DNA from 2 places in the Rheinheimera sp. MM224 genome. Region 2 is predicted to be linked to the other one. Evidence: predicted binding sites of a transcription regulator. Region 2 holds the regulator's gene; the other holds the start of a gene.

Region 1 (4,215 bases), 1.0 Mb from region 2:
CGCCCCTGAGTCAGCAGCCAGGTGCTAGTGAGCAGGAGCGTATGCTGATGGCGATGAAAGCCTCTAAACTCGAAGCCTATAGAGAACTTGCAGAACAAGTTTATGGCCAAAGAATTGACGCCAAGGCCAATATGCAGCAAATGATGGTAGGCAACGACCAGTTAAGCTCGTCGGTAAGCGGTATTATTCGTGGCGCCCGCGTGGTGAAAACTTATCCTGTGGGTGATGTGTATGCCACTGAACTCGAGCTGGATTTTAAGCAGGTGTATGACTTGTATTTAAATAGCCAGCCAGCCCGCCGGATAAAAAATGTGAAGTACTACTGATAACATCAGCCCTGCGCCACATAAAAAAAACCGTCAGATGACGGTTTTTTTATGTGCTGGATAAACAGATCAGGCTTTAATGCCCGGGCCTTTATCGACTTGAGCTGCTTTGCCTTTATTAGTATAGGTTAAACCGGCGCGGCCACGGCTTTGCAACAACTCAGTTTTAAAACGTTCGATCACCAATTGGCTTTGCTCTACGCTTTGGCTGTTTACCTGATTTTGGAATTTACACTGTGCCAGTTTTTCTTCGAGGCGTTGCAAATGGTCTTTAAACCAGTCTTGCTGTTTGACCGCGTCGAGTTCTGGCGAGGCAGTTAATTGCACGTCTGTCGCCTGAACTAAATCAAGGATTTGGATTTTTTCATCGGTATTGCTTTTCAATGCTTCAACATCACGGGTCCGGATGGCGTCCAGTTCGTTATGAAGCAACAAGAGCAACACATCAAGGTGCTGCTCTTGTTCATTTAACAGGGTGAGGATAGAAGAGTGGGCGCTACTCATTTTTTACTGAAAAACTCGCCTTCGAACTGGACAATACGACGTGCCAGTTGTTCTACATTCACTTTGTATTTGCCTTCAGAAATCTCTTGTTTGATCTTATCAACTTTCTCTTGATCAACACCTGAACTGGCTTTCGCTTTTTCCTGGGCTTTGCTGAATTGCTGTGCCTGAGAAGTCAGCGAGACTGAATCCTGTTTTTGTGCAGCTGTGCCTGTAGTGCTTTGCTGCTGAACGGCCTGTTGCTGAGCAACTTGCTGTTTTTGAACGTTTTGTTGCTCGGCTTTGTCAGCTTTCACTTGTTGAGTGACTGGCAGGCCTGTATTTACATTAATCGCCATTTTTCTACCCTCTTAATCCGGTTTCGGATCCCTTACTTTGTATAACGGCAGCGACTGATAAAACTTTAGACATTATTTAAAATTTTATTGCAACTTTTTTCACCGCAACGACTTCTGCTACTACGGTTCTGTTGGACTGTCTGTTCGTCACGCGGATCTGGTCACCCAGAATGCCATCCATTTGTGCTATACCGACAGTTCTTACTTCAAGGCCACTATTCAAACCACTAATTGTAACTATATCGCCTTTACATACAAGACAAAGATCCTGCAATGTCACAACTTGTCCTGCAGAGAGGCTCCTTTTTACCCGGGCTCCTATAACGGAAGCTGGGTTTTTCACTAAAGAGCCACGAGCTAAGCGCAGGTCGGCTTGCCCCAGCGTTAACATATCGGCAGTGATTAAAGAACCTAAAGCTATATTTCGCACACTAAGCGTCGCGTCTGTTTGCTGAGTAAAGCGTGCTGATACATAAAGCTGCCAGGGTTGTGGGCTTTGACAGCGAATTTGTACAGTCGCCTGATTGTACACCGGGCCTGCAAAACTAAACTGCAAAGGTTCGTTGCATTCTTTATGAGCCAGACGTGAGTCCAGCGTAGAAATCTGACTTTGAGCACCTTCCGGTACTTCTTTTTGCTGACCTAACCACTCTATTGTTGCTGCGGTTAATTGCGCAGGGCTAAAACTTGCCGCCTGTAGTGAAAATGCCGCAAGAAAAACACTGGCAGTGAAAGCACAGAGCAGAGGGCACTTCAAAAATTTATCGTACATTTTCATATGGTTTCAGCTATGCTTTATCGGCAAAGGGTTATAACATACTTAAGTATGTCAATTTTCAGTCATTTTTCATCCTAGAGTGGACCAAGCAAGAATCGTTCCCGATTTTTTAGGATCACTAATTCTTTCAGGCAAGGGAGTCTTCTATGGCGGGTATTCTGGATTCAGTCAATCAGCGCACTCAATTGGTGGGGCAGAACAGACTGGAGCTTTTATTATTCCGCTTACAGGGTCGTCAACGTTTTGGTATTAACGTATTTAAAGTGCGTGAAGTACTGCAATGTCCACCTTTAACCGCCATTCCCAAACGTAATAAATATGTCAGAGGCATCGCCCACATTCGGGGTCAGACAATCTCTGTGATTGATTTGAGTCTGGCTACAGGGGGCCGTGCAATAGAAAACACCAAAGACTGCTTTATTATCATCGCGGAATACAACCGCTCTGTGCAGGGTTTTTTAGTGCAGTCGGTCGAGCGCATCATTAATATCAATTGGGCCTCTATCATGCCGCCGCCAAAAGGCACTGGTGGTAAACAGAGTTACCTGACAGCTATTACTGAAATAGATAAAGAACTGGTTGAAATTATTGATGTTGAAAAAATTCTGGAAGAAATTTCACCGTCACCTACTACTATAAGCAGTAATATCGCAACCTCGACTATCAGTGAAGATTTGGGTGACAGACTCATTCTGATTGCAGATGACTCAGCTGTTGCGAGGAATCAGGTGAAACGAGCGTTGGAAGGCTTAGGGGTGCAGATGCATCTGGTGAACAATGGCCGTGAAGCGCTTAACTACTTGCAGGAAACTGCAGCGGCTTGTCAAAATTCAGTCACTGACAAAGTGGGTTTGCTGATTTCTGATATTGAAATGCCGGAAATGGATGGGTACACCCTGACCGCAGAAATTCGCCTGGATCCAAGACTCAAGCCATTGCATGTGATTTTACATACCTCGCTCAGCGGTGTATTTAACCAGCAGATGGTGCAGAAAGTTGGCGCTGATGATTTCATTGCGAAATTTAACCCGGATGAATTAGCCGAATCCGTGCGGAAATGGTTGCATACTGATTAGAGGTTTTATGTTAGTGGCAAACAAAGAGCTGCAGGAAAGTGAGTATCGTCTGTTTCGGGATTTTCTCGAACAACAGTGTGGTATTGTGCTGGGTGACAATAAACAATATCTGGTGAAAAGCCGCCTGGCGCCTTTGATGCAGCGCTTTGGTTTGTCGTCGCTGTCAGAATTATTAAATAAGACCTTAAGTCCTTTTGAACGGCAACTACGTTCCGCTGTTATTGATGCGATGACCACCAACGAAACTTTATGGTTTCGTGACAATTACCCTTATGAGCTTTTAAAAAAGCAAATTCTGCCCGAATTTGAGAAAGATCATAAAACCGTCAAGATTTGGTCGGCGGCCAGTTCGTCTGGTCAGGAACCTTATTCTATTGCTATGTCAGGGCTGGAGTACCAGCAGGGCCGGCCTTCAGCCTTTCCTATGGGGCTACATATTTTAGGCACTGATATTTCGAATGCTATGCTCGAACATTGCCAACGTGCTGAATATGATGGTTTGGCGTTGTCCCGCGGTTTGTCACCTGAGCGGCGGAGTAAATTTTTTGACGATTCTGGAAACGGCATGATGCGGCTAAAAGATGCCGTTCGAAAAAACGTTTCGTTCCGTCATTTAAACTTACTTGATAGCTATACCTTGCTTGGTAAGTTTGACATTATTTTTTGTCGTAATGTACTGATTTACTTTTCACCTGAAGTAAAAATGAAAATAATTAAACAGTTTTCTCAAGCCCTGAACCCGCGTGGTTACTTGTTTCTTGGCGCTTCTGAGTCCCTTTCCAGCCTGAACAACGACTTTGATATGGTGCGTTGTAATCCAGGCATAGTGTACCGCAAAAAAGTCTGATCAAAAATTCTGGCCTGAGTTTTGCTTAGTATTTGCCATCTCTGAAAGACAGGATGGCAATAATGGCAATCAGCTTCGATAACGCATTTGGACTTCACCCCGATGCACTACTGATCCGCGACAAACGTTCTCAAGTCTTGGCCGAAAATATCGCAAATGCTGATACTCCGGGCTACAAGGCAAAGGACATGGATTTTCAAACTGCATTAGCCGGTGCTCAGTCGCGCCAATCAGGTTCGCTTGGCCGGACTGATCCTAAGCATTTTGAAATCTCTACAGCCCGCCATGCTGACTCTCAATACCGTATTCCTAATCAGCCGGATACCGGGGATGGCAACACTGTTGA
Region 2 (4,215 bases):
CCAGTCAGGGCAAATTTGCTGAATTTTCAGGAAGTAGTACATGATCCGTCAATTTCTCTGGTTGGTGCTGATAGTGGCCGCTGCCGCTGGTTTTTACAGCTGGCAACTACTGGATCAGGAACAAAATGCTACCCCAGCGAATCAGGACAACCAGCCTGACTATGTAGCCCAGGACCTGACCCGGATGATTTACGATAAAGAAGGTCATTTGTCGGATTTAATCCGAGCTCAGCGGATGGAACACTTCGAACGTTTTGGTTTTTTGCAGTTTGATTTCCCTATCTACACCATTTATCAGGAAAAAGTGCCATTATGGCAAGTGACAAGCGAGCAGGCAGTGCTTTATCCTGATGATAAACTCATTCTAGAACACAGAGTGGAGCTGCGTAATATGTCGACAGATCCACTTTTTACCCGAATAGAAACCAATGCAGTTGAGCTGCTATTTAACAATAATACGCTGCAATCAAACGAACAGGTGCGAATTTTTGGATTAGGTTTTCAAATCACGGGCCAAGGTATGCTGGCGGATTTGAACGCACAGAATATAGAGCTGAAACAGCACACTAAAACGGTTTATTACAATGAAAAGTAACATTATTTTACTCAGCGTTCTCGTCACATTCAGCGGTTTTTGTCTGGCTGGCCCTGATGATTTCAAAAAAGAAATTCAGGTTGGTTCTGACCGCCAGTTTGGCTCGATTAAAGACAAGATGATGACCTTTGTCGATAACGTCAAAGTTGAGCAAGGTAGCTTATTAATTGAAGCCGATAAACTCGAAGTCATTGCCAGCGCAGGCAAAGGCAAAGAAGTATTTATCGCCTCAGGCCAACCTGCCACCTATTCGCAAATGCTTGATGGTGATAAGCCCATTAAAGCCAGTGCCAATGAAATCCGTTATGACGTAGCCAATGGCACGCTGGTACTGACGGGTAGCGCTGAACTCAGTCAAAATGGCAGTATGGTGCAAGGCGCAGTGATTAAATACAACCTGGAAAAACAAGAGCTGGAAGCTGAATCTGACGGTAAAAAAACCGAACGAGTCACCACTGTATTCAGCCAGGAAGGAAAAGAATAATGAAGTTAGTCGCGTCCCATCTGGCCAAAAGTTATAAAGGCCGTCAGGTGGTCAAAGACGTTAGCCTGGAAGTGAATGCCGGTCAGATCGTAGGTTTATTGGGCCCAAACGGCGCAGGAAAAACCACGACTTTTTATATGATTGTTGGCTTAGTGCCGTCCGATAAAGGCCAAATCACGCTGGATGGCAAAGAGATCACCTTTGATCCTATCCATGCCCGCGCCCGCTCTGGTATTGGCTATCTACCGCAGGAAAGCTCGATATTCCGCAAACTGACGGTGTACGACAACCTGCTGGCCATTTTGCAGCATCGCAAAGATTTAACCGAAGAGCAGCGTGAAGAGAAAGCCGATGCGCTGCTGGACGAATTCCATATTGGCCATATCCGGAATAGCCTTGGCATGAGTTTATCCGGTGGTGAACGTCGCAGGGTGGAAATAGCCAGAGCACTGGCTGCAGATCCGGCATTTATCCTGTTAGATGAACCTTTTGCTGGTGTTGATCCTATTTCAGTGTTAGATATTAAAAAAATCATTCAGCATCTGTGCCAACGAGGCATAGGCGTGCTGATCACCGACCACAATGTGCGCGAAACCCTTGATGTCTGTGAAATTGCCTATATTGTAAGTCATGGAGAACTGATTGCTGCAGGTACCCCGGCTGAGGTTTTAGCAAACCAACAAGTCCGTGATGTCTACCTTGGTGAGCAATTCAGGTTATAGTTTAAAACAACATCCGAATAGGGTTGTTTGGAGAAAATAAGAAGTACATGAAACCGTCTCTGCAACTTCGTCTTGGTCAGCAGCTCACAATGACTCCGCAATTGCAGCAAGCAATTAAACTGCTGCAATTGTCTACTATTGAACTGCAACAGGAAATTCAGGAAGCACTGGATGCCAATCCATTGCTGGAAGCTGAAGATGACTATGCAGTGTTTCAGGAACCGTCCTCTAAAGACTTAAATCACGGTGCCGAGTTTGACGCCCCCGACTACGACAGCAGCCATGATGAGCATTACGAACCCGAGGTAAAGGACAGCAGCGAAGCAATGTCCGAGCAAAATATCAAAGAAGACTTACCGCTGGACAACCATTGGGATGATTTAGTCAGCGCAGCTCCTGTAGCCGGTGCCAATAACTTCAATGGCGATGAAGACACTGTATTTCAGGGTGAAACCAGCGAAACACTACAAGATTATTTACGTTGGCAAATGCAGCTGACCCCTTTCTCAGACACAGACCGTACCATTGCTGAAATCATTATCGAAGCTATAGACGAAAATGGTTTGCTGACCATAGACGCAGAAGAAATTCTGGAATCTCTTGGCATGCCCGATGTAGAAGCCGATGAAGTTGAAGCTGTGATCAAACGTATTCAGTTATTCGACCCTGTAGGTGTAGGTGCACGCACTATTCAGGAGTGCTTATTGGTGCAGTTACGCCAATTTGACCCTAAAACTCCCTATCTGGCTGAAACAAGGCATATTATTAAAGAATATACTGACTTTTTAGCCAACAGAGATTTCCGTTCTCTGATGCGTGTGACTAAACTCAAAGAAGACGACTTAAAAGAAGTGATGCGGCTTATTCACAGCCTGAACCCACGACCAGGGGCAGATGTGATTCGACAAGAGCAGTCCTATGTGATCCCGGATGTGTCGGTCGCTAAAATCAAAGGACGCTGGATGGTTGAGTTAAATCCTGATGCAATGCCAAAGATCAGAATTAACGAGCAATATGCCGCCATGTCACGTAATGCCCGTAACGCATCCGATGGCCAGTTTATTCGTTCTCACTTGCAGGAAGCCAAGTGGTTTTTAAAGAGCCTGGAAAGCCGCAACGAAACTTTATTGAAAGTGGCCAACTGCATAGTACAGCAGCAACAGGCCTTTTTTGAGCACGGTGAAGAAGCCATGAAACCCATGGTGTTAAACGATGTCGCTGAAATGGTGGGAATGCATGAATCAACAATTTCCCGAGTGACCACACAAAAATATATGCACACTCCCAGAGGAATATTTGAACTTAAGTTCTTTTTCTCCAGTCATGTAAGTACAGAGAGTGGCGGTGAATGTTCATCCACCGCGATCCGCGCCTTTATAAAAAAATTGGTGGCGGCGGAAAATCCTGCCAAACCTTTAAGTGATAGCAGGATGGCAGAAATACTGTCAGAACAAGGGATTAATGTCGCACGGCGGACCATTGCCAAGTATCGTGAAGCCTTGTTTATTCCACCGTCTAATCAGCGCAAGAGCTTGCTTTAACAGCTCTACTAAGAAGGAAGAGTCTATGCAAATCAACTTAACTGGTCGTCATGTAGAAATCACTGAAGCACTGAGAGAGTACGTCGATAGCAAATTTTCCAAACTTGAACGTCATTTTGATCATATTAATAATGTACATGTAGTGCTGAACGTGGAAAAATTGAAGCAGATTGCAGAGGCTAAGATACACCTCAACGGAGGTGAAGTATTCGCTGTATCGGAAGACGAAAATATGTACGCTGCGATAGACCAGCTGATTGACAAACTGGATCGCCAAGTTATTAAACATAAAGAGAAAATTTCTCGTCATTGATTCTGAAACTATGAACCTGAGCTCAATGTTATCGGAGGACTGCACCAAGAGTGCGGTCCTTTTTAATAGTAAAAAACGCATTCTGGAATACATAGCTGAACTGGCACATCAGCGTTTACCGGAAGTTCCTGAGTACAACATACTCGAAGCCCTGATGAGCCGTGAGAAACTCGGTTCCACAGGTATTGGCGGCGGTATTGCTATTCCTCATGGCAAACTGAAAACAGTCACCACCCCCCTGCTGGTGTTTGTGGTCAGCAAAGATCCGATACAATTTGATGCTATTGATAACCAGGCCGTGGATATTTTTTGTGCCATCCTGATCCCGGAAAATCAATGCCAGACGCATTTATCTACCCTGTCCGGCATAGCACGTATGCTCAGCCAGAAAGACTTCACCAAGAAAATCCGCCACAGTGCCAGCAGCCACGATTTATACCAGTTGCTGATGGTTGGAGCTGAACAGGTGATGGCAAAATGAAGTTACTGGTCGTCAGTGGTCGATCGGGTTCGGGCAAATCTGTTGCCCTGCGCGTCATGGAAGACCTTGGTTATTATTG

The links. Region 2 encodes sigma-54, which starts transcription at its own class of promoters, with help from an activator protein. Its sites were predicted from a motif close to TGGCANGNTNCNTGCTT; they were not measured.
Region 1: a site for sigma-54 is predicted at 2,033-2,049, ahead of flgA (flagellar basal body P-ring formation chaperone FlgA). Genes of this name have one in related genera too.

What each region holds. Positions count from the first base shown of each region.
Region 1 is NZ_OX352320.1:1,538,022-1,542,236, forward strand. Features, by position in the region: gene OM978_RS07395 (LPP20 family lipoprotein) at 1-326, shown strand, start outside; gene OM978_RS07400 (flagellar protein FlgN) at 396-830, opposite strand; gene flgM (flagellar biosynthesis anti-sigma factor FlgM) at 827-1,168, opposite strand; gene flgA (flagellar basal body P-ring formation chaperone FlgA) at 1,245-1,940, opposite strand; gene OM978_RS07415 (chemotaxis protein CheV) at 2,093-3,022, shown strand; gene OM978_RS07420 (CheR family methyltransferase) at 3,030-3,869, shown strand; gene flgB (flagellar basal body rod protein FlgB) at 3,932-4,215, shown strand, end outside.
Region 2 is NZ_OX352320.1:493,674-497,888, reverse strand. Features, by position in the region: gene kdsC (3-deoxy-manno-octulosonate-8-phosphatase KdsC) at 1-44, shown strand, start outside; gene lptC (LPS export ABC transporter periplasmic protein LptC) at 41-595, shown strand; gene lptA (lipopolysaccharide transport periplasmic protein LptA) at 585-1,079, shown strand; gene lptB (LPS export ABC transporter ATP-binding protein) at 1,079-1,801, shown strand; gene OM978_RS02400 (RNA polymerase factor sigma-54) at 1,891-3,342, shown strand; gene hpf (ribosome hibernation promoting factor) at 3,368-3,655, shown strand; gene ptsN (PTS IIA-like nitrogen regulatory protein PtsN) at 3,681-4,136, shown strand; gene rapZ (RNase adapter RapZ) at 4,133-4,215, shown strand, end outside.